DNA from 4 places in the Actinoplanes sp. CA-252034 genome. Region 2 is predicted to be linked to each of the others. Evidence: riboswitches for the same ligand, from Rfam matches in the RefSeq annotation. Region 2 holds a riboswitch; each other region holds the start of a gene.

Region 1 (6,916 bases), 4.2 Mb from region 2:
GGATCTTCGGAAGCCGCATCCCGCCGAGCCTAGCCCGGCCGCGCCACCGCCGCGCTCCCGCAGACAGGGCGAGGACGACCCCGCCCTGTCTCATCGGCCACGAGAGACCGTTGTTCCTTCTCAGTTGACGAGGCGCGCAGGTTGCGGCGCCGGCAGCGCACCCTGCTGACCGTCGGCGGCCCCGGACACCTCGGCTTCCGCGGCGCGGACCTCGGCGGTGACCCTCTCGGCCTCGGCGGCCGCTGCTTCGGCCGCCTCCGTCGCCTCGCGTTCGACGGCCACCGGGTCGAGGCCGCCGTGCCGGGGCTCGTCGCCGACCATGTTCGCCAGGCCACCGAGCGCGCCGCCGAGACCCTCGAGGGCCTTGGTCAACTCGGTCGGCAGGATCCACACCTTGTTGGCGGTGCCGTTGGCGATCTGCGGCAGCGATTGAAGGTACTGATAGGCGAGCACCTTCTGGGACGGGTTGGCCTGATGGATGGCGTCGAAGACGGTACGGATCGCCTTGGCCTGGCCCTCGGCCTGCAGGATCCGGGCCTGCCGGTCACCGTCGGCACGCAACACGGCCGCCTGCTTCTCACCCTCGGCGGTCAGGATCTGCGCCTGCTTGTGACCCTCGGCGTTCAGGATCGTGGCCCGGCGCTCCCGCTCGGCGCGCATCTGCTTCTCCATCGAGTCGCGGATGCTCGGCGGCGGCTCGATCGCCTTGATCTCCACCCGGGTGACCTTGATGCCCCAGCGGCCGGTGGTCTCGTCGAGCACGCTCGACAGATGCTTGTTGATCTGGTCACGGCTGGTCAGCGCACGCTCCAGGTCGAGGGAACCGATCACGTTGCGCAGCGTGGTCACGGTGAGCTGCTCGATCGCCTGCAGGAAGTGCGAGATCTCGTAGGTGGCCCGCACCGGGTCGACGACCTTGAAGTAGAGCACCGTGTCGATCGAGACGACCAGGTTGTCCGACGTGATCACCGGCTGCGGCGGGAACGAGACGACCTGCTCACGCATGTCGACCTTGGTCCGGACCGCATCGACGAACGGCACCAGCAGGTTGAGACCGGGCGACAGGGTCCGCTTGTACTTACCGAGCCGCTCGATCACATCCGAGCGCTGCTGGGGAACTATTCGCACGGATTTCAGGAGAGTGACGACGGTCAAAAGAAAGAAAGCGGCAAGAATGATGCCGAGGACAGCGTCCATATGCGCGAACCACCTCGTTGTCCGATAGAACGAAAATCAAATACGCGGGCCGTCGACACCGGGCAGATCGTCACGCCACACCAGAACGGTGCCGTCACTGACGTCGACGATTCGGACCCGCTCGTCGAGAGCGTGGACATCGCCACCGTCGACGGCACGCGCCTGCCACAACTCGCCGTCCACCCGCACCATGCCGTGCTCGGCGTCGACCTGTTCGACCACGACGGCGGAGGCGCCCCGCATCGTCGCCGTGCCCATGCGGACCACGTCATCGCCGCCCAGGTGACGACGCAACGCCGGGCGGACGGCCACCAGCGTCAGTGCCGAGATCACCACGAAGACGCCGCCCTGCACGGGCACGGGCGCGCCCAGCCCGGCCGCCGCCGCGGCGGCCAGCGCCCCGGCGGAGAACATCAGAAGGAAAAGGGTCGTCGTGAAGATTTCCGCCGTGGCCAGCGCAACGGCGGCGATAATCCACAGCAGAACATCCATGAATCGATAGTGACACGGCCACAGGCAATCTGCCACCGATCCTCCGCCGACCGAATTCCGAAACCGTCACGAGATTGTCATCGATCCGTTGGGCGACACCTACGAAGTCGGGTGACCCGTGCAAAAAGGGGGTCATCGGTGGTCGTACAGCAGGGCGGCGATCGCCTCGTGGCCGGCCGCGTTCGGATGGTCGCCGTCCGGGCCGAGGAAGCCGGTGGGGTCGCTCGCGAACGCCGCCGACGTGTCGAGATAGGTCGCCCCACTGCGTTCGGCGGCCTCCCGGAGCGCGTCGTTGCAGTACCGGGTGGCCCGCTTCGCCTCCTCGAGCCCCTCCGCGCCGTACGTGTCCAGCCCCACCGCGCCGTCGCGGACCACGTTCCAGTAGCCCAGTACCAGGACGTCGACCGGGCCGTCGTGTTCACCGTGCACCGTGTCGACGATCGACGACACGGTGCTCCGCACGGCCCGTGCCGTCTCCGGATAGTCCTCACCGGCGTCGAACGCCTCGGCCATGTCGTTGGCGCCGGCCATCACGACCACCAGGGTCGCCGACCTGATCTCGTCGCGGACGTCGGTCGTGCCGACCTGTTCCCGCACGTCAGCCGCGGTGAAGCCGGGCTCGGCCAGATTGACCGATGCGGCGCCCGGTGACAGCAGTCCCGCGTACCGATCGGGGAACGGCACACATTCGCATCCGGTGCCGGCCGGGACGGAGTCGCCCAGGGTGACCACCACCGGCTCCCGCGGCCCCGGGGCCGGCTCCGGTGCGGTGCACGCGCCCAGCAACAGCAGGGTCGCCACCGCGACCCGCCGCAGGATCAAGACGTGGTGAGAGCGAGCGCGGCGGTCGGGTCGGTCGCGCGGCGGGCGGGCAGGAACGCCTCCGCGGTCAGCGCCGCGACGGCGATGCGCGGCAGATCCCGGGCGGTGGGGAAGCACAGATACCGAGGTTGCCACAGGGGAAGGAGCTTGGCGTTCGCCCGGTACAGCGACTCGATCTGCCACACCCGCGAGAACAGCCGCAACAAGCGGTGCCACAGGCGCAGCACCGGCCCGGCGCCCAGCTGCTCGGCGCGGGCGAAGACCGAGCTGCGTGCCGGCCGCGGCTCACCCGGCCGCACGAGCAGCACCACCGCGGCCAGCACCGCCAGCAGCCCGAACGTGCCGGTGGTGTAGCTGACCGTGTCGGCGGCCCACGGCCGGGCGAACCGCACCGGCCCGGTGATGCCGATCAGGCCGAGCGCGGCGTGTGCGACCCAGGCCCGGACACCGGGCGTGCCGATCAGATGGTCGGCCCGGACGGCGATCTCGAACAGGCCGAGAAGAAAGCCGGCGCCGGCGAATCCGGTGAGCGCGGTCACCGCGCGCCATCGGCTGCGCGGCCCGGGAAGAGCTTTGAATTCCTGGCGTACGGCCACCAGCACCGCCAACAGCATCGCCGACGCCTACGAGGTCGACGACCACCGCGTCAGCGTGCCCCTGGCCTCCGGCGACACCGCCTGGATGTCCGTGGTGCGCCGGCCCGCCCGGCACTGAGCGGACCCTGGCCGGCTCGTGTCACGGCCCGGCGGGTAGCGGCGGGGCCGGTGGACGATCCTGCCTCTGCCAGGTCACCGTGCCGGCCCACCGACGGCAGGACGTCTCCCGCGGGCGAGCACCAGAGCAGCCTGGGACACCAGCACCCCGGCGACCGCCACCACGAACGCGAGGCCGACACCGGCCGGAACGAGCAACACCGAGATCAGGAAACAGAACACCGCGAACCCGGCCAGCCCGTGCAGCACCCCCGCCATCGTCCGGATCACCGCCGGCGCGCCCTGCTGGGCGTGCACGAATCCGGCCACCACACTCGTCGCGATCGGGAAGGGTGCCAGGATGCCCGTCACCACCGGCCCCGCCGTGGCCGCGATTCCCGTCACGAACAGCACGAGCGCAGCCGTCGCCACCGCGCGCCCCGGTAGATCCCACCACGGTGACCGCACCGTACCGGCGCTGGACGGGCCCTCATCGATGACCGCGACCAGCCGCCGTCCGGCCCAGATCGTCGCCATCACCAGCAGCAGTGCCCAACCCGCCGCCAGACTCTGGCCGGCGAGCACGATGTCGGCGAGCCCGGTCGCCAGCCAGGCCACTGCCAATGCGCCCGGCCACCGCCATCGGCGGCCGGCGTAGGCGAAGACGACCGCGAAGACCGCCAGCGACACCAGGCCCAGCAGTGAAGCCGCGGCCGCCCGGGCGCCGAACGCCACACCGTGCTCCACCGAGATGATCAGCAGGATCGGACCGGCCACGATCGGGAACGCCACCAGCACACCCGTCACCCGATCGCCCCACCGGCGGCCCGCCAGCGACGACCCCACCACCAGCAGCGGAGCGAGAACGAGCTTCAACAGCAGCGTCACCGCCACACTCTAGTCAGCCGCTCCCGTCCCGGCCGCGGTGGCGTTCTCCCGCTCGGTGCCGCCGTGATCACCGCGGCGCCCGCACCCCACGAAGACGGGTGCGGACGCCGCGGCCATGTGCAACGGGGTGCCGGTGGCTCAGACCAGACGCCGGACGACGTAGCTCTTGCTCCAGATCTTCTGCTTGGAGACGGTCTTCCCGGTCCGCGGCGCCGACCACATCTTGCCGCCGCCGGCGTAGATGCCGGCGTGCGTGCCGCGCGTGCCCTTGCGGATGATGATCAGGTCACCCACGCGGGCCTTCGACTTCGCCACCGCCTTGCCGTACCGCTGCTGCAGATTGGCCTTGTGCGGCAGCTTCTTGCCGGCTGCCTTCTTGTAGACGTACATCGTGAAACCGGAGCAGTCGAACCGCTTGGGCCCGGCGGCGCCGAACTTGTACTTCTTGCCCTTGTGCCGGGCCGCCTCGCTCACGACCCGGTTGCCGGCAAGCTTCGACTTGGCGGCTGCCGAGGTGGTGGTGACGGTGGACAGGCTCACCGCCAGGGTGGTCTGCGGCAACGTCTGGACGGCGGCGACGGTCGCCACCTGCGGGGCGGCGGAGACCGACTGTGGAGTGCCGAGCCCGCCGGTGAGCAGACCGAGACCCACGGACAGGGCGAGAGTGCCGGTTCCCACGGTACGGGTGGGCCGGCTCAGGGTACTTACGCGCACGGTGAAGGAATCCCTCCGGCACGCCTGCGAGGTTAGCTGTCGGGTTCGGGCGCGAAGGATTGCCCGGCCGCACGCTGGCGGCTTCACCCCGAGGCCCTCACGTCCCGGACCGCCGCGAACGGCGTGCCGGTCGAGGACCGATGAATGGTTCCCCCGTCCCTGCCCCCGATCGCCTCATGACTCGTCATGCGGGCTCGTGCCGTCGGACCGGGGCAGGGCTCGGCGTGGTCCAGGTCGACACGACCGGCGGGCAGGTGCCCGCCGCCTCTCCTTGATAGCCCGGCCCGCGGCGGTACCGGCCCGCCTCCTCGATCACGCACCGTGACGTACGCCCGGGATCGTGTCCGTTTTGGACGCCCGTTGCGAGGTTTGTCGAAACGCCCCGCTCATGTGTGATCACACGGTGGTGGTGTGGATCTGTGAAGGGGAACACGGCGAAATGTGGCCGGTCGCTCTGCGTAGTCTCGACAGTGGTCGCCCGATCCGCCGCGCCGGAATGGCCGACCAGTCGGGCGGCACCGCCCCGTAGGGCAACCGACCCGCAACCTGCGGATGTCTCACCCCGCCGTCCCGCCGAACGATGAGGCAGACCCGATCGACCGCACCGGCCGGCGATGGAGCCGCGCCGACGCCGGACGGCAACCGTGAGGAGACACGTTGATGACCCGTCCCCGCAGCGGGCACGCAGCCGGGCCGGTCGCCGCGCTGGTGGCGCTGACCCTCGCCGGCGGCGTGAGTGCCGGCGCCACGCCCGCGGCCGCGGCCGTGAGCGGTCACACCGTCTCGGCGGCCGCCGCCGACATCCGGGCGGGACTCACAGCCGATGCCGCCACCACCGCCTTCCAGGACCGGCTGGACAGCGCCCTGCAACGCATGCTGGACACCGTGCTCGGCCCCGGCCGGTCGACGGTCGCCACCAACGTCGAGCTCGACCTCGACCAGGTCACGACATCCAGCACCACCTACACCCGTGATGCGTCCGCCGGTGCCCTGTCCGAGCGGGTCAGCGAGCGCTCCTACACCGGCGACAGCGGCGCCGCCCGGTATCGGAGCAGCAGCGCGTCGCGTGTCAACGCACTCGACGAGCTGCACGAGACCCGCCGCGAGGCACCCGGCGACATCGTCAGACTGAGCGTCGCCGTCCTCATCGACGATGCCGCCGCGGCGAACGTCGACCTGGCTCAGGTCCGGGAGCTGATCGGCGTCGCCGCCGGTATCGACGTCAGTCGCGGCGACCAGCTGACGGTCACCGCCATGCCGTTGCGATCCGGTACGGCCACCCCCGCCGACAGTGCCGTTGCGCAGTCCGGTGCCGCGTCGCACGCCGGGCCACGAACGGCGCTCGTCGTCGCCGCTCTGATCCTGCTGATCGGGGGCATGCTGGTGGCCGTCCGGCGGCGGCGCGCCCGGGCAGCGGCGGCCTCGGCGGCAGCGGACCGGCACGGGTTGCTACGAGCCGAGCTGTACCACCACCGCCCACCGGTTCCGGCCGCCACCGTGCCGATCGCCGCGGCACCCGACCGCGGCCGGGAACAGCAACGCGCGATCATGCCGGTTGATCCGGCCCGGGCCGCGCAGCATCTGCGAGGCTGGATCGGCCCGGCCTCGTAGCACTACCGGGTGCGGTCGCCGTCTCCGCCGTGGCCGGTCGGTGGTTCGGGTCGGGGCGGCGGGTGTGCCGTGATCCGTCGTAGAGCCCGGCTCGGCGTCTCGTGTCGACGGGACCGTCTCTCACCGGTCTCTCATCGACGGCGGCGCAGATCGGCGTCATCACCGGCGCCGTCGACGAGATGAGAGACCATGCCCCTGACCGGCATACCCCTCATCCTCGTGGCGGGGCTCGGGGTGATCCTCTGTGCGGCCGGCACCGTGCTGGCCTGGCGGCGGGAGTGGCGGCCACGGCAGTTGGTGCGGCCGCTCGGGATCCTGCCCACCGAGGCGCTGCTGATCACGGTCGGTCTGGTGGTCAATCGGTCCGAGCTGTTCTACACGTCGCGGTCCGGGTGGCCGCCCTGACGGCCTCCTCTGACGCCTCGACCCGCAAGCCTGAGCCCCACCACGAGATATAGGGGTTTCGATATCTTGTGGTGGGTGCCGCATCGCTGTTCTCC
Region 2 (6,916 bases):
CCGCGGCCAGATCCTGGTGCAACTCGGGTCCGGGGACGGGGCGGCGAGCGACACCTCGGCGGTGGCGGTCGGCCTGCCGACGGTCGCCGCCGGAGACGGTGTCGGACTGCCCTGGTCGACCAGGATCCACTGCTTGCCGGCACCGGCCGTCGCCGACGAGTCACCGGCCTTGTCGCCACCGGCTCCGAGCGCGGCGCAGCCGCCCAGCGTCAGCGAGGCCGCCGCCAGCGCGAGCGCGATCCTGGTGTGCCGCATCAATCCCCCGGGGTCGGTGTCCCTCACCGATCGGCGGGGCCCGGCCCGTCCTTAGCGCCCCGGCCGTATCGGCTCGGCGAACGTCCACCCCTGGGCGAGTACGGCGTCGACCGCCTCCACCGCGGTGCGCAAGCGGTGGCCGTACCCCCGGTCAGCTCCTGCCATGGGGTGTCGCCGGCCGCGAGGCAGGACCGGAACCGATCGGTCATCCATTGCCGCAGGTGCTCGCCGTCACGCAGGCCGTCGTCCTCGAACGGCACGCCCGCGCAGTCGGTGAGCAGGTAGAGATCGGGAGACCGGACGAACTCGCGGACCTCCGGCGAGGAGCTGCCCAGATAGCGCTCCTCCCAGATCGTGGTGGCGAAGGCGTCGGTGTCGCCGAAGAGCACCGGCGAGCCCGCTCCGGCGGCGGCGTCCTCCGCCGCGTTCTGCTCGGCGGCCACCGCCCGGAAGTCCGCGCGATCCCAGGTCACGTCGAAGACGGTCGCCTCCGGCCGGTCCTTGCGCAGGTCCGCGAGTTTGCGCTCGGTCAGCTCCCGGCCGAACTCGGGAACCCACCGGGTGCCGGCCCAGACCCCGCCGCGCAGCCGGAAATGCCGGGCCAGGGCGCGTGCCGTCGTGGTGGTGCCGGTCGACTCGGCGCCGACCACGATCACCCGCCGGGCCAGCCATCCCCGGGCGCCCGCGCGGAGCCGGTCCCAGTGCGCGACCGGGTCGGCCCGGATCGCCGTCCCCGACACCGGGATCCGGCCGCGGTCCGGGTCGACCAGCACCGCCTCGGCGTGGAAGCGGTGGGCCAGTTCCGTCCCGTACGCCTCCGACGAGAAGACGGCGTCCACCCGGTCGGTGCCGGCCGCCGCCCGGAAGACCGCCATGTGCAGCTCCCAGACCGCCGGATCGGCGTAGTCGACCGGGTGGTCGTCCAGCACGCCGGCGAACCGGACGCGGGGCCCGTGCTCGGCCCGCAGCCAGGCCAGCCGGTCGGCCAGCGGGATGCTCTCCCGGGAGGACGGCGCCACCACCACGGTGACCCGCTCACAGGCCTGTGCGGCCGCGTCGATGAGCGCATGGTGCCCGGCGTGCGGCGGGTAGAACTTGCCGACGATCAGGCCGTGCCCATACCTCACGCCCGCACCGCCGGCCGCTGGGATCGCTCGACGGCACGCCAGGACCGCAGACCCAGCACGCAGAGGATCATGAAGGCCACGTAGAGGATCGCGGTCAGCCACAGACCCTTGTAGCCGTAGAGCGGGATGTAGATCACGTCGGCCACGATCCAGATCCACCAGCTCTCGACCAGTTTGCGGGTCTGGCCGTAGGTGGCGAGCAGCGAGAGCGCCGTCGTCAGCGCGTCGGCCAGCGGGACGGTCGACCCGGTGAGCCGGTCCAGGAAGAGCCACAGCCCCGCGGTCAGCAGCACCCCGGCGGCGGCCAGGCCGAGCCACTCGGCACGGGTCGTGGAGCGGACCACCAGACGGGTCCGGTCCGCGCCGCCGTAGAGCCAGGCCCACCAGCCGTAACAGCCCAGGACCACGTAGACGATCTGGAGGCCGGCGTCGGCGTACAGGCCGGCGCTCCAGAACACGAGCATCAGCAGGAGCACGTTGAGGACGCCGACCGGCCAGTTGAGGATGTGGCGGCGCACCAGCAGGCCGACGTTCACCAGCCCGGTGAGGAACCCGAGCACCTCCGCCCAAGAGGTCGCGACGCCGAAGGCCACCAGGGCCGGACTGTTCAGCCAATCGATCACGGGGTCAGCATCCATGGTCCGGACGCCCCCGGGGAAGCCGGTTTCAGGCGGTGGGGCGCAGGCGGTGGCCGGCCATCTCCAGCTCGCCCTCGTGCACGTGCACCGGCGTCTGGAGGCCGGAGTCGTCGCGCAGCACGACCGACTCCCCCTCGAGCCGGTAGGTGCCACGGGCCTGCCGGCGGCGCCCGGCCACCTCGCCGGCGTAGGTGCCGTCCCGGCGCAACTGGAGCTTCACCGCGCCGTCCGGACTGCGCCAGGCGCCGATCACGGCCGCGTCGGTGATCACGAGGGGGTGGGTGAGCGCGGAGCCGGCGTACGGATCCGCGGCCCCGCCCATGGCGATGGCGAGGACGGAGGCGGCGTCGAGCACGGTGAGATCGACGTGGAGGTCACAGGACGTGGGCATGGTGTCGGTCTCTCCGGTTCGGCGGCGGGTCGGCCTCTCCGGTCGGCACCGACGGCTCGCGCCCCTGGTTTTCCTGAGTTGCGATGGGGAGCGAACCGGTGGGCAAACGGGTGCGGACGATCAGCCGGTGGCCCGCAGCGCCGCCGTGACCGCGACCGTGAACTTCTCCAGGTAATCCTCCTCGATCGGCTCCCGGGCCACGGCCAGCCGCCAGTAGAGGGGCCCGATGATCAGGTCGACGGCCACGTCCGGGTCGGTGCCGGCGGGCAGCTCGCCCCGGGCCACCGCCTGGCCGATCAGCTTCTCGCCGACGGCCTGCTGGTGGGTCCGCAGGGCACGCTGGAGCGTCTCCGCGATCTGCGGGTTACGGGCCGCCTCGGCCATCAGGTCCGGGATGATCTGGGAGGCCACCCGGTGCTGGAGGGCCGTGCTGACGATCATCAGGAGCAACGAGAGGTCGCCGGAGAAACTCCCGGTGTCGGGAAGTGGAACTTTTCGTTCCGCGACATCGGAGATTATCTCCATTACCATTTCGAGCTTGTTGCTCCATCGACGGTAGATGGCCGTCTTGCCGACACCGGCACGACGGGCAACCGCCTCGATGGACAGCCGGCCGTAACCGACCTCTGCCAGCTCTTTCATGACCGCGTTGCGAATCGCCACGGTGATGTCGCCTCGGAGCACCGCCGCTCCGGCAGGTGCGCGCTTTATCGTCGCCACCCGGTCACTATAGCGCTACGACGTAACGGTTGCGTTCCGCCGTTTGGTCAGCTACCGTCACAGCCGCGTCGATACGAACCCGTTCCATCGACGCGGTGGAGGGCCTGTCATGCTGCATGCTGTGTCCTCGCACCAGGCATCGGATCCCGCCGCGCCCCAAGGGCCGACCAGATCGGAGCACCACCCCATGACAGAGACGGCGGTCGCCTCGGCCGACGCCGGCCTCTCCCTCAAGGAGCTGGCCCGGCGCAACGGCTTGAGCGCTTCCGGGCGGCTTCCCAGCCTCTCGGAGTACTCGCGGACCCTCTGGGCGTACCGGCACTTCATCCGCGCACACGCCAGCGCGAAGATCACGTCCTCGCTGGGCAACACCAAGCTCGGCGCGGTCTGGCAGGTGCTCACACCGATCATCAACGCCGCGGTCTACTACGTGATCTTCGGTCTGGTCCTGGGCGGTCACCAGGAGATGCCGAACTTCATCGCGTACCTCTGCATCGGTGTGTTCGTCTTCCAGTTCACCCAGTCGGTGGTCCAGACCGGCGCCAACGCGATCACCGGCAACCTCGGCCTGATCCGCGCGCTGCACTTCCCGCGCGCCAGCCTGCCGCTGTCCGCCGCGCTGGTCGAGATCCGCAACTTCATCGTGGCGCTCTTCGTCCTGATGGGGATCGTGTTGATCACCGGCGAGCCGATCACCTTCCAGTGGCTGCTCCTGGCGCCCCTGCTGCTCCTGCAGTCGATCTTCAACCTCGGGCTGGGCCTGTTCATGGCCCGCTTCGGCTCCAAGGTCCGCGACGTCAGGCAGCTGATCCCGTTCGTCATGCGCTTCTGGCTGTACGGCTCGGCCGTGCTCTACCCGGTCACCAAGTTCGGGGAAGTGCTGAGCGGCTGGCAGCTCCAGGTCGTGGAGGCCAACCCGCTGCTCGTCTTCATCGAGCTGGCGCGGCACGCGCTGCTCGAGGAGGCGGTGCTCGCCAACACCCCCACCGTCCTGTGGATCGAGGCGACCATCTGGAGCCTGGTCGTCGGCATCCTCGGTTACCTGTACTTCTGGCGTGGAGAGAAGGGCTACGGCCGTGGCTGACAACGAGCGCATCCCCACCGTCATCGCCGACGAGGCCCACATCGTCTACAAGATCCACCAGGCCGGTTCGGTCAGCTCCAGCCCGCTCGCCAGCTTCAAGCGCCTCACCACCCGCTCCAAGAACGCGAACGTCCGTGAGGTGCACGCGGTCAAGGGTGTGAGCTTCATCGCCTACAAGGGCGAGGCGATCGGCCTGATCGGCACCAACGGCTCGGGCAAGTCGACCCTGCTGCGCGCGGTGGCCGGGCTGCTGCCCGTCTCCAGCGGCGCCATCTACGCCTCCGGGCAGCCGTCGCTGCTCGGTGTCAACGCGGCCCTGATGAACGAGCTGCCCGGCGACCGCAACGTCGAGCTGGGCTGCCTCGCGATGGGCATGTCGCCGGCCGAGGTGCAGGCGAAACGGGACGAGATCATCGAGTTCTCCGGCATCAACGACAAGGGCGACTTCTCGACCCTGCCGATGCGGACGTACTCCTCGGGCATGTCGGCCCGGCTCCGGTTCTCCATCGCCGCCGCGAAGAAGCACGACGTGCTGCTCATCGACGAGGCACTGGCCACCGGTGACGCGAAATTCCGCAAGCGCAGCGAGGCACGGGTCCGGGAGCTGCGCCAGGAGGCCGGCACGGTGTTCCTGGTCAGCCACAGCGAGCAGTCGATCCGGGACACCTGCGAGCGCTGCATCTGGCTGGAGGCCGGCGAGATCCGGGCGGACGGCTCGACCTCCGAGGTGATGAAGGAGTACGAGGCCTTCTCCCGCAGGTAGGCCCCGTACCCCTCGTGTGCCGCGCTAGTTGACCGACAGATGCACGTGGTTGGTGTGGTCGCTGGACGGGTCGCCACCCGCCCCGCTGTACGACTTCCAGCCACTGCTCGGTAGCCAGATCCGGCGGTACCAGATCACGTAGAGCACGTTCAGATCGTCGGCGTTGTTGATGAAGTAGTTCGCCAGGTTGTCGCCGTACGTCTTGTCGCCCCCGGTGGCGTCGCCGCCGAAGGTGCCCTTCTCGGCGGAGAAGTCACAGGCCCGGCCCTTGGGGTGCTCGCCGCTGTTCTGCGTGCGCCAGCACTTGGTGAACCGGGTGAACCCGTCGGCGCGGGCCTCCTTGTAGGCGTGCAGCAGCGTCGAGGTGACGCAGCCGCCCGTCCCGGTCGGGTCGGTCTGGTTGCAACCGCTGCCGCTCGGGCCCGGCGCCGCGTCGGCGCTGTCGCCGCCGTCGGACGACGATCCGGCGTCGTTGCCCTGGTTCGCGGCTTTCAGAGCGGCCTCGGCCTGCTGCTTCTGCTTCGCCATGACGGTGACCTGCTTCTGCTGGTCCTTGATGGCGATGTCGAGGGCGTCCTTGGCCTTCTGCTGAGTATCCCGGGTGGTCTTCAGGTCCTGGATCGCCCGGTTCTGGTCGGCGGCCACGATCGCCAGCGTCTCGGCCCGGCCCAGGAAGCCCTCGGCCGAGTCGGAGGTGAGCAGCGCCGCCATCGGCCCGCCACGGCCCGCGGTGTACGCCTGGGTGGCGAGCAGGTCGAGCCGGTCCTGCTGGGGTCCCAGGTCGGCGTCCATCCGCTTGAGGTCGGCGGTCAGCTTGGCCTGCTGCTCCTTGGACGTCTTGAGCTTGGCCTTGGCCTCCACGAACCCCTTGGAGGCCTTCTCGAGTTTGTCGATCAGTGACGCGGAGCCACCCTCGCCGTCGTCACCGGAGTCGCCGGGAGCGGCGAGCAGCCGGGGGCCGCGGTGGCCGGCGTCGGGGCGACGGCCAGTCCGCACGCGGCGATGAGCAGCGCCAGCAACGCCGCTATTCGCCGCGCAGTGTTCTGCTGCACAGGCATTTCCTTCCGTCGGCCGCCGACCGGGTTAGCTGACGGGTTCGGGACGAAGGAGATCCCTACCGCTGGGTGGCGGATTCACCCCAGGGATGCGACCTATTCACGACCGACCTGGAGCTTCGCTTTCGGCAGGTCCACGACGATGCTCTCCACCATCGCGAATAGGTTGCACAGTGGTTCCCCGGCTCGCCATTGACGGCGATTAGGCGGCGGCTCCCGTGCGGGAACCGCACCGACCATACCCACTCGATCGACAGATCGACAGTTATCGCACGCCCCGCAATTGCGTCGACACAGGCCGTGACTGCAATTACGGAAGGTCGTTGCGAGGTGACACTTTTGACCGTTCCCAGGGTCTGATCCACGGCGATATCTCGGGTAAACTGGCCGCCGGTCCTGCCAGGACGGCACCGCCCCCGAGTTGCCGGCAGGCCACCGCCCAATCGTCGAAAGGCGAGCCGGGGAACCAGGTCACTGGGGTGTATCCGCAGTTTGCGGTAGGGATTGCTTCCGTCCCGAACCCGTCAGCTAACTCGGTCGGCGGTGACACGGAAGGAATGTTGATGACCGCAAGTCCCCGCCGGTGGCTGATACTTGCCCTGGCGCCGCTGGTGGCTGTCGTGATGCTCGCGGCACCCTCGTCTCCGGCCTCGGCCGAGCCCGGCGGCCCCTCGTCCACTGCTCAAGAGCAGGAGCAGGACGGAAACGACAAGAACGCGATTCTCTCGGATGTGATCGAGAACACCAACCGTCGTTACGTGTCCGCCAAGGCGGCGGTCGAGAAGTCGATGAAGGCCCAGGCTCAGCTCGCCAACCAGATCAAGCAGGCCGAGGGCCGGCGGGACGTGCTGATCCCCGAGGTCGACAAGATCGCCAAAGAGCA
Region 3 (6,916 bases), 3.1 Mb from region 2:
ACCTCGAGCGCGAGGTCATGACGAAGTTGTGGGACGCGGGCGAGCCGCTCACCGTCCGGCAGATGCACGAGCGGCTGAGCGCGGAGCGCGATCTGGCGTATACGACGGTTATGACCGTTCTCGATCGGCTCGCCAAGAAGGGCCTCGTCACCCAGCAGCGCGCCGACCGCGCGTACAAGTACGCGCCGGCGCAGACCCGCGAGGAGATGACCGCCGGGGTGATGCTCGACGCGCTCAGCGCCACCCCCGACATGGACGCCGCGCTGGCCTACTTCGTCGGGCAGCTGCCGCCCGAAGCACTGAGGGCGGCGATCGAGAAGGCCCGTAACATCGAGCGGTGACCGCCCTCCTGCTCGGCGCCCTCGGGCTGACGCTCTCCCTGCTGGCGCCGCGGCTGCTGGCGAGCGCCCGGTGGACCGACCGCGCCCCGGTCGCGGGTGTCCTGCTCTGGCAGTCACAGACGCTCACCGCCGTACTCTGCGCGCTCGGTGTGGTCCTCGCCGCGCCCGAGGAGGTCGCCCGGGCCGCCGGGGCCCGCCATCCCGAGACCGTCGCCGCGCTGCTCTTCTCCCTGGCCGTGGCCGCGACCATCGTGATCCGGCTGATCGTGTCGCTGATCCGGGTGAGCTCCCGGGCCCGGGCCCGCCGCGCCCGGCACCGGATGCTCGTCGACCTGCTCGACCGGGTCGAGCGCCACGAGGACCTGGGTGGCGACGAGGTCCGAGTGCTCGACGGGCCGCTGCCGTTGGCCTACTGCGTGCCCGGTCGCGAGCCACGGGTCGTGCTCAGTGACGGTGTGCTGCGGACGCTCGACCGCGAGCAGGTCGACGCGGTGCTCGCCCACGAGCGTGCCCACCTGCGGCACAGGCACGAGCTGGTGATGGAGTCGTTCACCGCGTTCTACCGGGCGGTGCCGGGCCCGCTCCGGTCGAAGGCGCCGCTGGACGCCGTACATCTGCTGCTGGAGATGGTGGCCGACGACGCCGCCCGCCGCCGGACCGGCTCGGCCCCTCTGCGTGCCGCGCTCGCCCGGCTGATCGACGCCGTCCCTCTCGCGGAGGAGGTGACCGCCGACCCGGAGGGTGAATCCCGGCGCCGCCGCCTGACCCGTCTGGACGGTCCCGAACGGAGCTCCGCGGTCCTCACCGCGGTCGGGGTGACCGCCGCCGCCGGCCTTCTGGTGCTACCCACCGTGATCGTGGTCGTCCCCTGGTTGGCGCGGGCTCTGCGCAGCTGGCCGTTTTAGACACTGTGCGTATCGGTGACGGTGCGTACAGTTCGGCTGGCTGTGCGACCTTCATTTGCCGTCTTGATCCGAGTACGGTGGTCCCCGGTCCAGCCAGCCCCCCATCGGCCACCCGGCCGATCTGACGGACCACCGCCTAATCGTGTCCGGCCGAACAGCCGGGGGCGAGCCGGGGAACCGAGCACCTGGGGTGAAGCCGCGGCGACGCGGCCGGGCAGACTTCCCGCCCGAACCCGTCAGCTAACCCGGTCGGCGGCTGAACGGGAAGAAAGGACAACGCACCAGCGTGAAACGGATTGGCGCGCGTCGCGCCGGCCTCATGCGCACCCTGCTGTGCGCGGTGGCCGCGACCGGAATCCTGGTCACGGGTCCGACCGTCGCTCATGCCGAGCCCACCCCCGCGCAGATCGAGAAACAGATCGACGAGGAGTGGAACCAGCTCGAGCCGGTCATCGAGGACTACAACGGCACCCACACCAAGCTGGTCAAGCTGCGTAAGCAGCAGACGGAGCTGGCGAAGACGCTGGCCCCGCTGCAGAAGCAGGTGGACGCCGCGATGGTGGAGGTGCGGGGTCTCGCCGTCGACGCGTACATGCAGGGCTCACCGAGCCTGGTGAACGCGATGGTCCTGACCGGTTCGCCGACGGGCATGGTGGACAAGCTCACGCTTCTCGACCAGCTCGCCGTCAACCGGAAGGCGTCGATCGTGGAGGTCGCCAGACTCCGCGACAAGTACGCCGCCGACAAGGCCAAGGTCGACCAGCTCGAGGCGGAGATCGCGGTCCGCGACACCGATCTCGGGACGAAGAAGGTCGCCATCGAGAAGGAGATCACGAAGCTCCAGAAGCTCCGGATCACGGCCTACGGCAAGGCGAACGCCGACGACGGTGAGCTGCGCACCGGCCCGTGCCCGGTCGACTACACGAACGACAAGGGCGGCCGTGCCGCTCAGCGGGCGTGTGACCTGATCGGCAAGCCCTACGTCTTCGGCTCGGACGGCCCGAACAGCTACGACTGCTCGGGTCTGACGCAGGCGGCGTGGGCGTCGGTCGGCGTGCATCTCGAGCACTACACGAAGGATCAGTGGGGCTCCACCAAGGCGGTGAGCCGGAGCGATCTGAAGCCGGGTGACCTGGTCTTCTATTACTCCGACGTGCACCATGTCTCCATCTACATCGGTGGCGGCAAGGTGGTCCACGCGCCGAGCACCGGCGACCACGTGCGAATGGCGACCATCGACCGAGGTCCCATCGCCGGCTATCGCCGCCCGGCTTAGCGAACCCCCGCGGAAGGGTCGCCGTCTCCTCGACGGCGGCCCTTTCTCACTTCGTACGGTCGACGTGACCGCCCCTCCTCCGGCGCTGATCAGGCCGGTGGCAGGGCGGGCGTGCCACCCTCCAGGTCCTGCAGCTGACGGACGACGTGCTCGCCCAGCGCGGACCGGTAGTCCTGGGCCAGTTCGTCGAGCCGCTCGATCTCGGCGACCATCGCGGCCCGGTCACGGGCCACCTCGTCGAGAGCCTCGGCATGCTGCCGGCGCGCGTCGGCCTCGATCGAGTCGGCCGTCCGGACCGCGTCCCCGGTCAGCTGATCGGCCTGGGCCCGTGCGCTGACCAGCAGGTCGTCCGACTCGCGCTGGGCGTCGCGGACGTGCTCGTCGGCCGTCCGGTGAGCCATCCGCAGCACCCGGTCGTCGATCACGGCGCCCGGCCGGGGCTGGACCGCGGAACGGACCTCGTCGTGCGCCCGCTCCAACTGGACCTGCATCTCCCGGGCGTCGTGCTCGGCCCGGGCCAGCCCCTCGCGCATGAACTGCAGGTGAGCGGCCAGCTCGGCCACCTCGGCGGTCATCGTCTCCTCGGCCGCGCCGTTGGAGACCTCACGCAATCGGGCGGTCAACGCCCCGTTCTCGTCGAGCAGGCGCAGCATCTCCTGGCCGGCTTCCTCCAGGAGGGCATTGACCTCCTCCTCGTCGTAGCCGCGCTTGCCGATCGGCGGCTTCTTGAAATCCACGTTATGAATATCTGCGGGAGTGATCGGCATCCTTACCTCGCTTCCCGGCGTCCCTGACGACAGCTCAACGCCCGGGGAACCGGTTTCGGCACGGCGGCACGGAGGTCCGGCGTGGACGGGCGCTGGCGAATCGTATCCGCCGACCGCCACTTCGGCAGGCGGAAGGCGACCCCGGTCACCCTCCCGCGCGCACATAAGACCAGGTGGGGAGCGACTGTGTGGAATTCTCGGTCGATGGCCCCGGCCGGGTGGCGACGCGCGCCGGGCATAATCGCTTGTCATGAGCGATGCCTTGATCAACAGCCTGGTGGCCGCCGTCGAGGCGCGGCCCGACGACCTGACGCTGCGGCTGCACCTGGCCGAGCTGCTCGTCGCGGCCGGCCGTGGCCCGGAGGCGATCGGGCACGCCGCTCAGATCCTGGCCCGCGAGCCGGGCAACGCGGCGGCCCAGCAGCTCATGGCCCGTGCCCTGGGCGGCCCGGCCACCACCGGCGGGGCGACGGGCGCGGACGGGCACGGCGACGGGGCGGCTGCGGGTGGGGGCAGTGCTCCGGGCGTACCGCCGCAGGGATCTCCGGGGGAGACGCCGGCCGATCCTGCGGCAGCCACGCCGGCCGCCGGAGACGCCGTGGGCCGGAGCGGGATCGACTGGGCGGCCATGGAGGAGCAGTTCGGCGATGTGGTGCCGCCGCGATTCGCCCGTGCCGACGGCGAGCCGGACCCGGTGCGGGGCCACGCCGACCGGGCGTTCGACGTCGAGCGCTCCACCGTGACGCTCGCCGACGTCGGTGGCATGACCGACGTCAAGAAGCGGCTCGAGGTGTCGTTCCTCGGTCCGCTGCGCAACCCGAAGCTGCGCACCCTGTTCGGAAAGAGCCTGCGCGGGGGCCTGCTGCTCTACGGTCCGCCCGGCTGCGGCAAGACGTTCCTGGCGCGTGCGGTCGCCGGGGAGATGGGCGCCGCGTTCATCAGCCTCAGCATCACCGACGTGCTGAACATGTGGATCGGCAGCTCCGAGCGCAACCTGCACGACCTGTTCGAGTCGGCCCGCGGGCACGCGCCGTGCGTGCTGTTCCTGGACGAGATCGACGCGCTCGGCCACAAGCGCAGCCAACTGCAGTCGTCCATGCGGACCGTGGTGAACCAGCTGCTGACCGAGCTCGACGGTGTCGACGGCGGTAACGACGGGGTGTTCGTGCTGGCCGCCACGAACGCCCCCTGGGACGTCGACGCGGCGCTGCGCCGGCCCGGGCGCCTGGACCGGACCGTGCTGGTGCTGCCGCCGGACACCCCGGCCCGTGCCGCGATCCTCGAATACCACCTCCGGGACCGTCCGGTAGCCGGCATCGATCTGGACGCCGTCGCCGCCGCCACCGATCACTACTCCGGCGCGGACCTGGCGCATCTGTGCGAGACCGCCGCCGAGTACGCGATGCGTGACTCCATCGACACCGGCGAGATCCGCATGATCAACCAGGCGGACATGCTGGCCGCCGCCCGTGAGGTCCGCCCGTCCACCGACGCCTGGTTCGCCACCGCCCGCAACGTCGCGATGTTCGCCAACGAGAGCGGCGCCTACGACGACCTGGCCGCCTACCTCAAGAAGCGCAAGATCCGATGAGCCCCGCCGCCGCCCGCGCGCGGGCGCTGGCCGGCGTCGGCCGCCTGGAGATGGCCGAGACCGCGGTCCGCGAGGGCCTCGCCGAGACACCCGCCGACGCGGAGCTGCTCGGCCTGCTCGCCGGTCTGCGCCGGCTCCAGGGCCACCACACCGACGCCCTGGAGTTCGCCGAGGCCGCGGTGGCCGCCGCACCCGGTCAGGCCGTGGTCCACATCGAGCGTGCCGAGTGCCTGCTGCTGCTGAACCGCTCCGAGGACGCGCGGGCCGCGGCCACCGAGGCGGTGCGCCTGGCCCCGAACCGCCCGGAGCCGCACCGCGCCCTGGCCCGCTGCCTGGTCCTGCGCCGCGATTTCGGCGGTGCCCGGTCCGCGGCCATCCGGGCGGTGACGCTCGCCCCGCACTCGGTGCCCGACCTGATGACCCTGGCCGAGGTGGAACGCAACGCCGGCGACCGCGACGCCGCCCGCGCGGCCGCGGCCCGGGCGCTGGCCGAGGATCCGGAGGACGCCGAGGGCCGCTGGATGATCGCCCTGCTGGACGCCGAGAAGCTGCGGGTCCGGGAGGCGATGCTCGGGCTGCGGCAGCTGGCCGCCGACCACCCGGACCGGTATGGTGCCCCCGCTCTGACCTGGCCCATCCGGGGCCTGCTGGCCGGACTGCGCCGCGGGCTGCTCGCCGGCGTCCCGCTGGTGGTCGTGCTCACGCTGGGCGGTCGCTGGTGGGCGCCGTCACTGCTGCTGGCCCGCGGTGCCGCCGTCGTGATGGCCCTGGTCACGGTGGGCCTGGCGATTCGGGTACTGACCCCGGCCGGCCGCCTGCCGTGGCTCTGCCTGGGGCTGCTGCCGCAGCGCACCCGCCGGGCGATCGGGACCGGGCTGGTCGCCGCGAGCGGTGCGGTCCATCTCCTTCTCTGGTACGCCATGAGCCCGCACTGGTTGACGTTGACGCTGGTGGCCGCCTCCGTGGCCGTGCTGTTGACCGCCGGAGCCGTCGAGCGGGCCCGGCCGGCGGACTGACCGCCCCCGCTGTGGCCATCCCGCGGCCCCGCGCGGGGACCGCGCCCGGTAGGGTCGCTGATCGATGATGAGTGCGGTGATCTTCGACCTGGACGACACCCTCGTCGACCAGGTGACCGCCTCCGGCGCGGCGGTCGTCGCCTGGGCCGCGACTGTCGGTGTGACCGATCCGGGGGTGCCGGCGCGCTGGGCCGCGGTGTCCGAGCGGCATTACGCGCGTTACCAGAGACGCGAGGTCACCTTCTCCGGCCAGCGGCGCGAGCGGGTCCGTGACTTCCTGGCCGCCGACCTGACCGACGCCGAGGCGGACGAGCTGTTCGCCGGCTATCTGGAACGCTACGAGGCCGGCTGGACGATCTTCGACGACGCGATCCCGGCACTGCGCCGGGTGCGGGCGGCCGGGCTGACCGCGGCCGTGCTGACCAACGGCGACGAGGGCCAGCAGCGCCGCAAGATGGACCGGCTGGGCCTCACCTCCGAGGTGGACCTGATGGTGGCGTCGTCGGCGCTGCCGGCCGGCAAACCGGATCCCCGGGCCTACCGGCACGTCCTGGATCTGCTGGGGCTGGCGCCCGAGGCGGCGCTGATGGTCGGTGACTCGCTGGACAGGGATGTGCGCGGCGCTCTGGCGGTCGGCTTGCCCGCGGTCCTGCTCGACCGGTTCGGCGCCCACCCGGGCACCGACGTGCGCCGGATCAGCACCCTGGACGAGCTGACCTTCTCCGAGCGCCGCCGGGTTGGCTCGGGACCGTAAGACTCGACCGGCTCACCGGCTCACCGGCTGACAGCGAACTGCCGCGCCGGGGCAGCCTGCGCGGCAGTTCGAGCAGGGGTCGGTCCTTACTTGGCGGCGGCCGCCTTGTAGAGGGCCTCCGGGGTGACGGCACCGGCGAGAACCCGGCCGTCGTCGGTCAGCAGGACGGTGAACAGCGAGCCCGACAGCAGCTTGCCGCTGCCCCAGGCGCCGCTGACCGGCTGCAGCGTGCCGAGGACGCCCTCGGCCAGCTGTGACGCCTCGGC
Region 4 (6,916 bases), 4.2 Mb from region 2:
ACGTGCACGCCGTCTGGTCCTGGGTGGCCGCTCGCGACGACCTGCCGGCACGCCGGGCTCTCGGCGGTGCGAGCGCGGGAGCGGCCCTCGCCGTCGCGGCCGCGCTGCGCACCACGGACGACCGGCCGGACCTGCTCCTGCTGGCCTATCCGTTCGCGCACTTCCCGACGCCGACGCTCGGGCACGGGCGCACGCTGGAGAACATCGAGGACATGGTCCGCAACTACGTGGGCCGGATCAGCGACCTCCCGGCCGACGCCCTGCCCGGCGCGGCCCGGCTCGACGGCCTGCCGCCGGCCCACATCCTGCTCTCCGAGATCGACGACCTGCGTCCCTCCGGCGAGCTGCTGCAACGGCAGCTGCGTGAGGTCGGGGTGCCGGCCGAGTCGTTCGTGGCTCCCGGCACCACGCACGGCCACCTCAACCGGCCGCTCGACGTCCCCGACTCGGTCGACGCGTCGCTCGGCTTCTTCGCGGCCGCGTTGCGCGCGCCCCGGGACGCGCCGCGCTGGCTGAAACGCGACGGCGAGCCGCGCATCGAGTTCGGCGCCGACTACAACCCGGAGCAGTGGCCGCGCGAGGTGTGGGCCGACGACGTGCGGGCCATGCGCGAGGCCGGGGTCACGATCGTGTCGCTGGGCATCTTCGCGTGGGCCCGGCTCGAACCGGCCGAGCGGCGCTACGACTTCGGCTGGCTCGACGAGGTCATCGACCTGCTGCACGCGGGCGGCATCCTGGTCGATCTGGCCACTCCGACCGCCTCGCCGCCGCCGTGGCTGACCACGAAGCACCCGGAGATCCTGCCGGTCGACCGGGACGGCCGCACCGTGTGGCCGGGCGCCCGCCAGCACTGGCGACCCACCTCACCGGTCTTCCGCGAGCACGCGCTGCGCCTGGTCCGTACGATCGCGAAGCGCTACGCCGGCCATCCCGCGCTGGCCGCCTGGCATGTCAGCAACGAGCTGGGCTGCCACAACGTCCATGACTACTCCGACGACGCGGCGCGCGCGTTCCGGGTCTGGCTGCGGCGGCGATACACCACCCTGGACGCGCTGAACGAGGCCTGGGGCACCGACTTCTGGTCGCAGCGCTACGGCGAGTGGGAGCAGATCCTGCCGCCGCGCCACGCGAACGGGCCGGTCAACCCGACGCAGCAGCTCGACTTCAGGCGGTTCTCGTCGGACGCCCTCAAGGAGCACTACCTGGCCGAGCGGCGCATCCTGCGGGAGATCACCCCGGACGTGCCGGTGACCACCAACTTCATGGTCGCCGGGCCGATCAACGAGATGAACTATCCGGACTGGGCGGCCGAGGTCGACTTCATCGCCAACGACCACTACACCCGGCCCGGCCCGCAGTCGCGCGACGAGCTGTCGTTCTCGGCCAACCTGTCCGGCAACCTGATCGCCGGCCGGCCCTGGTTCCTGATGGAGCACTCCACCGGTGCGGTCAACTGGCAGCCGGTCAACGTGCCGAAACTCCCCGGCGAGCTGGCCCGCGACTCGCTCACGCACGTCGCCCACGGCGCCGACGGCGTCTGCTTCTTCCAATGGCGGCAGTCCCGGGCGGGCGCCGAGAAGTATCACTCGGCGATGCTGCCGCACGCCGGCGAGAGCAGCGCGATCTTCGCGGCGGTCACCGATCTCGGCGCGCGGTTGCGGTCACTGTCCGGCGTCGCAACCGTGCGGCGTACGCCGTCCGCGGTGGCCGTGGTGATTGATTACGAGTCGTGGTGGGCCGCCGAACAGGACGCGCACCCGACCGACCGGCTCCGCTACCGTGACGAGGCGCTCGACTGGTATACGGCCCTGCTCGACCTGGGCATCCGCGCCGACGTGGTGCCGGTCGCCGCCGACCTGACCGGATACCGGCTGGTCGTGGCGCCGATCCTGCACCTCGTCCCGGCCGCCCTGAGGCAGCGCCTCGAGGACTACGTGACCGGCGGCGGTCACCTGGTGACGACGTACTTCTCCGGCATCGTCGACGAGTTCGACCACGCGTGGCTCGGCGGTTACCCGGGTGCGCTGCGTGACCTGCTCGGCATCCGGGTCGAGGAGTTCGCGCCCCTGCTGGACGGGGAGTCGGCGCCGCTGTCCGACGGCACGGCCGGCACGCTCTGGTCCGAGCGCGTGGAGGTGACCGACCCGGCGACCAAGGTGCTGGTCACCTACGCCGGCGGCGGGGCGGCCGTCACACGCCGGGAGGTGGGTGCCGGCTCCGCGGCGTACGTCTCGACCCGATTGAGGCCGCAAGGCCTGGTGCCGATCCTCGACGAGCTGCTGGCGCCGGCCGGAGTCGTCAGCGAGCTGCCGCCCGCCCTGCGCGGAAAGGTGGAGCTCGCGGTCCGCGGCCCGTTCCGTTTCCTGATCAACCGCACCGCCGAGACGATCGCCCTGCCGGATCTGCCCGGCGCCCCGCCGACGCTCCCCGCCCGGGGTGTCGTGGTCCTGGACGGGGGCACCGGCCCACGGTGATCAGGCGCGGCGCTCCCGGATCACGGAGTCGCCGTCGCGGCCGATCTCGACGAAACCGGCCTTGGCCGCCACCGCGGCGGACGCGAGGTTGGCCGGGTGGTGCCGGATGACCAGGCGCTCGATGCCCGGCAGCGACAGCCCCACCCGGGACAGGACCGTCACCGCGGCGGTCATCCGCCCCCGGCCCGCCCACGGGGTCCGTATCCAGTAGCCGATCTCCAGCGCGCCCGGCCCCGGCCTGGTCATCAGCCCGATCGACCCGATCAGGTCACCGACGGTCGTGAAGATCGCGTAGTTGAACTCGGTCCCGGCCGCCCAATCGGCCGCTGACCGCTCGGCGTAGGCGCGGGCCTCGGCGACACCGTAGTGCGGGGTGGCGAACGGCAGGAACGGCGCCAGCTCGGGCAGCGACTCCTGGACGGCCGCGGCCACCTCGGCGGACCATTCGGGTTCCCAGCGTTTGAGGACCAGCTCGCCGGCGTTGATCATCTCGGGTGGTTCCATGATCGGTATTCTGCCGGACCTCTATATCTCAGGTTAGGGGTGAGAATCCGGCCGCGGCCAGATCCGCCGGCCCGCCCCGGCGGGAAGACTCGTGGGCATGATGACGCCTCCGCCGCCCGGTAGCCCCTACCACCGCGCCGCTCGTACCGCCGCGCACCGTTGGTGGCGTTTCCCGGTGGGCACCCTGTTCGTCGTCGTGGCCGGGTTCGTCACGATGATCGGCGGCTACGGGACCTACGTGATCGCGGCCGAGGTCTCCGGGCGCCCGGACGGGCCGGACGGCATGGCCTCGTTCGGCGCGCTGCCCGACCTGGCGGTGGGTTTCCTGTCGATCGCCGTGATCCTGCCATTCGTGCTGATCGCGGCCCGCTGGATCCAGCAGCGCCCGGCCGGGACGCTGTCGTCGGTGACCGGCCGGATCCGGTGGCGGTGGCTCGCGGTCTGCCTGGGCGTCGCCGCGGTGACGATCGTCGTGTTCCTGACGGCGGTCACGGCGCTCGCCGAGGCCACCGGGGAGGACGCCGGACTCGGCGACCCGTTGGCCGGGTGGGGGCCGTTCCTGGTGTCGTCGGTGGTGCTGCTGGCCGTGGTGCCGTTCCAGGCCGCCGCCGAGGAGTACGTGTGCCGTGGCTGGCTGCTCCAGGGCCTCGGCGCGTACCTGCGCGGACCGTGGCTGCCGATCGTGGTGCAGGCCGTGGTCTTCGCCGCGCTGCACGGGTGGGGAACGCCGTGGGGCTTCGCCGACCTGATGCTGTTCGGCGTGGTCGCCGGCTGGGTGACGGTGCGCACCGGTGGGCTGGAGGCCGCGGTGGCCCTGCATGTCATGAACAACCTGCTCGGCACCCTGGTGGCGGCCGCGTTCGGCCAGCTCACGATCGACGAGACCGCGGCCGACATGCCGTGGCAGGGCTTCGCCGTGGACGTCCCGCTCCTTCTCGGCTTCGCCGCAGTGATCATCTGGCTGGCCCGGCGGCGCGGCCTGGCCACCGCCACCCCCGTCACCGGCTACCCGGCAGGCGTCTACTCCCTGGTGGCCGGCGTCCGCTGACCCGCTTCACGGCCCGGCAAACCTCCCGAGCATCGATGACCGGCCCGAAAAGCGGGTAATGGGAAGCTTTGTGGCCCGCCGGGTGACCCGATGAAAGCCGACAGCCCGTCCCGTTGAGCCACGAAAAAACAGGATGAAACAGGTATAAGCCCAGTGTCGGAAATTCCCGTCCACAATGAAGATCAAAGTGGGCAAATACTGAGAAGAACGTCACTCTGAAGGGCGATCGGGTTGGCTCCGAGCCCATCGACGTGGTTACCGTCGGGCAGTCCCGCGTTGCGGGCACTGTGGACGGACCGCCGAGTCCTGCCCCCGTCCACAGACTCGATAGGAGGGCAGGAGCGGGGGACCCAATCTTCACGGCGCGCGGGATGCGCGCCTAGGGGTGAAGCCGTGTGCACGCGGCCGGGCCAGCGAGGATCGTTCACGACGGCGGACGCCGTCGCCCTGATCGCCTGAGAGGTGAGACTCCAGGCAGGTCGAGAACGATCCGTGCCCGAATCCGACAGCTCACCTCGCAGGCGTGGAGGATCTCCATGTCTCGGATCGGTAGTAGACGAGTTCGCCTTGCCCTGGTTCTGGCAACCGCCGGAGTCACCGGAGCCGGCGTCCTGCTCGGCCCGGCCACTCCGGCTCAGGCCGCGCGCCAGGTCAACTGGGATGTCGTCGCCAAGTGCGAGTCCGGCGGCAGGTGGCACATCAACACCGGCAACGGGTATCACGGCGGCCTGCAGTTCAGCCGCAGCACGTGGAAGTCGAACGGCGGTGGCAAGTATGCCGCGACCGCCGACAAGGCCACCAAGGCCGAGCAGATCGCCATCGCCAACAAGCTCTACGCCAAGCGTGGCCTGAGCCCGTGGCCGACCTGCGGTAAGAAGTCCGGCGTCTACAAGGCGACGACGGCGACCTCGAAGAAGAAGGCCAAGAAGACGTCGGTCAAGGCGACCGGCAAGACCTACGTGATCCGTTCCGGTGACACGCTCGCCGCGATCGCGCGGAAATACAAGGTCAAGGGCGGTTGGCGTACGCTCTACGCGCTCAACAAGGACAAGCTCCGCGGCCCCGCCCTGATCTTCCCGGGGCAGCGCATCCGCCTCTGACCGTCGCGTCGGGACCGTGCGCGTCGGGACACTGCGCGTCGGGACCGTGCTGGGGTGGCGTCACGCAGTCGTTGGACTGCGCGGCACCACCCCGGCGCGGTCCGCCGCCTCGAGTCGGACGTGGCGTCAGGGCCGGACCGGCTGCAGCGCAGCGGTGGCCCGCGGCTGCCGCAGAACGGCCACGGCGACCAGCAGGCCGGTGGCCAGCAGTCCCGCCGAGGTGGCGAAGGCCAGCCGGTAGCCGCCGGTCAGCGCCTCCGCCGGCGTGCTCCCGGCCGCGAGCAGCCCGCCGGTGCGCGACGCCGCCAGGGTCGACAGCACCGCGACGCCGATCGCCATGCCGACCTGCTGGGTGGTGTTGAACAGTCCCGACGCGAGTCCGGCGTCGCTGTCCCGTGCCCCGGACATGCCGAGGGTGGCCAGCGCCGGCAGGACCAGCCCGCCGCCGGAGATCAGCAGCATCACCGGCAGCAGGTCGGTGACGTAGTCGGCCCGTACCGGGATCCGGGTCAGCAGCCCCATCGCCGCGATCAGCAGCACGAGCCCGGCGATCAGCACCGTGCGGGCGCCGAACCGGGCATTGACCCGTGCCGACACGAACAGCGACACGGCCCCGATCCCGACCGCCGCCGGAAGCATCGCGAGCCCCGTCTCCAGCGCGGTGTAGCCGAGCACCCTCTGCATGTACAGCGCGACCAGGATCTGGAAGGCGAACATGCCGGACAGTGCCAGCATCTGCGCCAGGTTGGCCCCGGTGACGTTGCGGGACCGGAGGATCCGCAGCGGCATCAGCGGGTCGGCGGCGGTCGCCTGCCGGGCCACGAACCCGGCCAGCAGTGTCAGCGACACCACGCCGGTCCACCAGTGCCGCCCGCCCTCGACGACGGTGTAGATGCCGAGCATCAGCCCGGACGTGACCAGGGCGGCACCGAGCACGTCGGCGCCCGCGGACAGCCCCAGACCGCGGTCGCGGGGGAGCACCCGTACCGCGACCAGGATCGTGGCCACGCCGATCGGGACGTTGACGAAGAAGATCCACGGCCAGCTCAGCAGGTCGGTCAGCACCCCGCCGAGGACCTGGCCGATCGACGCCCCGGCCGCGCCGGTGAAGCTGAAGACCGCGATCGCCCGGCCCCGCTCTCCGGCGTCGGTGAAGGTCGTGACGAGGATGCCGAGCACCACGGCCGAGGCCATCGCGCTGCCGGCCCCTTGCAGGAACCGGGCGGCGATCAGTGTGCCCGGTCCGGTCGCGAGCCCGGCCAGCAGCGACGCGGCGGTGAAGACGGCGTTGCCGGTCAGGAACATCACCCGCCGCCCGATCAGGTCACCGAGCCGCCCGGCGAGCAGCAGCAGGCCACCGAACGGGATCAGGTACGCGTTGACCATCCAGCTCAGCCCGGCCGGGGAGAACCCCAGGTCCTGCTGGATCGCGGGCATCGCCACGGTCACGATGCTGCCGTCGAGAATCGTCATCAGCCCGGCGGCGGACAGAGCGCCGAGCGCGGTCCAGCGATGCATGAGAGCCTCCCCATCGATGCGGATGGAAAGGACGCTAGCAGATAGTCTTGTTGTAGACGATCCCGGTCGGAACTACCTGACGCGCTCGCGGGCCCGCCTGGCGCCCTCGACCGGCGTCCCCAGGTGCCCGGTGGCCAGCCGATTCAGGGCCCGGACCAGCACGTCACGCTCGTCGTCGGGAAGGCTGCCGAGCGCCTCCCGGTGCACCCCGTCGACGATCTCCTGACTCCGCCGCGCGACTCCGGCCCCCTCCGGCGTGACCGCGATGATCC

Evidence for each region. A riboswitch is a leader RNA that binds a small molecule or an ion and turns the genes downstream of it on or off. The one in region 2 is predicted to bind cyclic di-AMP.
Region 1: it holds a riboswitch for cyclic di-AMP, as region 2 does, so the genes downstream of both, ACQPZW_RS21030 (C40 family peptidase) here and ACQPZW_RS02040 (coiled-coil domain-containing protein) in region 2, are expected to answer to the same signal.
Region 3: it holds a riboswitch for cyclic di-AMP, as region 2 does, so the genes downstream of both, ACQPZW_RS15685 (NlpC/P60 family protein) here and ACQPZW_RS02040 (coiled-coil domain-containing protein) in region 2, are expected to answer to the same signal.
Region 4: it holds a riboswitch for cyclic di-AMP, as region 2 does, so the genes downstream of both, ACQPZW_RS32075 (transglycosylase family protein) here and ACQPZW_RS02040 (coiled-coil domain-containing protein) in region 2, are expected to answer to the same signal.

The regions. Positions count from the first base shown of each region.
Region 1 is NZ_CP191846.1:4,627,588-4,634,503, forward strand. Features, by position in the region: gene ACQPZW_RS20995 (GtrA family protein) at 1-19, opposite strand, end outside; gene ACQPZW_RS21000 (SPFH domain-containing protein) at 121-1,197, opposite strand; gene ACQPZW_RS21005 (NfeD family protein) at 1,234-1,689, opposite strand; gene ACQPZW_RS21010 (SGNH/GDSL hydrolase family protein) at 1,822-2,511, opposite strand; gene ACQPZW_RS21015 (phosphatidylglycerol lysyltransferase domain-containing protein) at 2,508-3,050, opposite strand; gene ACQPZW_RS21020 (hypothetical protein) at 3,085-3,225, shown strand; gene ACQPZW_RS21025 (hypothetical protein) at 3,300-4,091, opposite strand; gene ACQPZW_RS21030 (C40 family peptidase) at 4,230-4,805, opposite strand; cyclic di-AMP (ydaO/yuaA leader) riboswitch at 4,812-4,990, opposite strand; gene ACQPZW_RS21035 (flagellar M-ring protein FliF C-terminal domain-containing protein) at 5,466-6,416, shown strand; gene ACQPZW_RS21040 (hypothetical protein) at 6,606-6,821, shown strand.
Region 2 is NZ_CP191846.1:436,708-443,623, reverse strand. Features, by position in the region: gene ACQPZW_RS02075 (hypothetical protein) at 1-255, opposite strand, end outside; gene ACQPZW_RS02070 (AAA family ATPase) at 279-1,382, opposite strand; gene pnuC (nicotinamide riboside transporter PnuC) at 1,379-2,005, opposite strand; gene ACQPZW_RS02060 (Atu4866 domain-containing protein) at 2,049-2,411, opposite strand; gene ACQPZW_RS02055 (TetR/AcrR family transcriptional regulator) at 2,532-3,131, opposite strand; gene ACQPZW_RS02050 (ABC transporter permease) at 3,319-4,215, shown strand; gene ACQPZW_RS02045 (ABC transporter ATP-binding protein) at 4,208-4,978, shown strand; gene ACQPZW_RS02040 (coiled-coil domain-containing protein) at 5,003-5,974, opposite strand; cyclic di-AMP (ydaO/yuaA leader) riboswitch at 6,035-6,252, opposite strand; cyclic di-AMP (ydaO/yuaA leader) riboswitch at 6,460-6,591, shown strand; gene ACQPZW_RS02035 (coiled-coil domain-containing protein) at 6,597-6,916, shown strand, end outside.
Region 3 is NZ_CP191846.1:3,493,617-3,500,532, forward strand. Features, by position in the region: gene ACQPZW_RS15675 (BlaI/MecI/CopY family transcriptional regulator) at 1-341, shown strand, start outside; gene ACQPZW_RS15680 (M56 family metallopeptidase) at 338-1,246, shown strand; cyclic di-AMP (ydaO/yuaA leader) riboswitch at 1,370-1,516, shown strand; gene ACQPZW_RS15685 (NlpC/P60 family protein) at 1,533-2,522, shown strand; gene ACQPZW_RS15690 (DivIVA domain-containing protein) at 2,612-3,259, opposite strand; gene ACQPZW_RS15695 (AAA family ATPase) at 3,540-4,880, shown strand; gene ACQPZW_RS15700 (tetratricopeptide repeat protein) at 4,877-5,896, shown strand; gene ACQPZW_RS15705 (HAD family hydrolase) at 5,964-6,650, shown strand; partial or broken gene ACQPZW_RS15710 (LolA family protein) at 6,737-6,916, opposite strand, start outside.
Region 4 is NZ_CP191846.1:7,038,633-7,045,548, reverse strand. Features, by position in the region: gene ACQPZW_RS32090 (beta-galactosidase) at 1-2,474, shown strand, start outside; gene ACQPZW_RS32085 (GNAT family N-acetyltransferase) at 2,475-2,978, opposite strand; gene ACQPZW_RS32080 (lysostaphin resistance A-like protein) at 3,076-4,026, shown strand; cyclic di-AMP (ydaO/yuaA leader) riboswitch at 4,314-4,560, shown strand; gene ACQPZW_RS32075 (transglycosylase family protein) at 4,563-5,126, shown strand; gene ACQPZW_RS32070 (MFS transporter) at 5,253-6,644, opposite strand; gene ACQPZW_RS32065 (MarR family winged helix-turn-helix transcriptional regulator) at 6,717-6,916, opposite strand, start outside.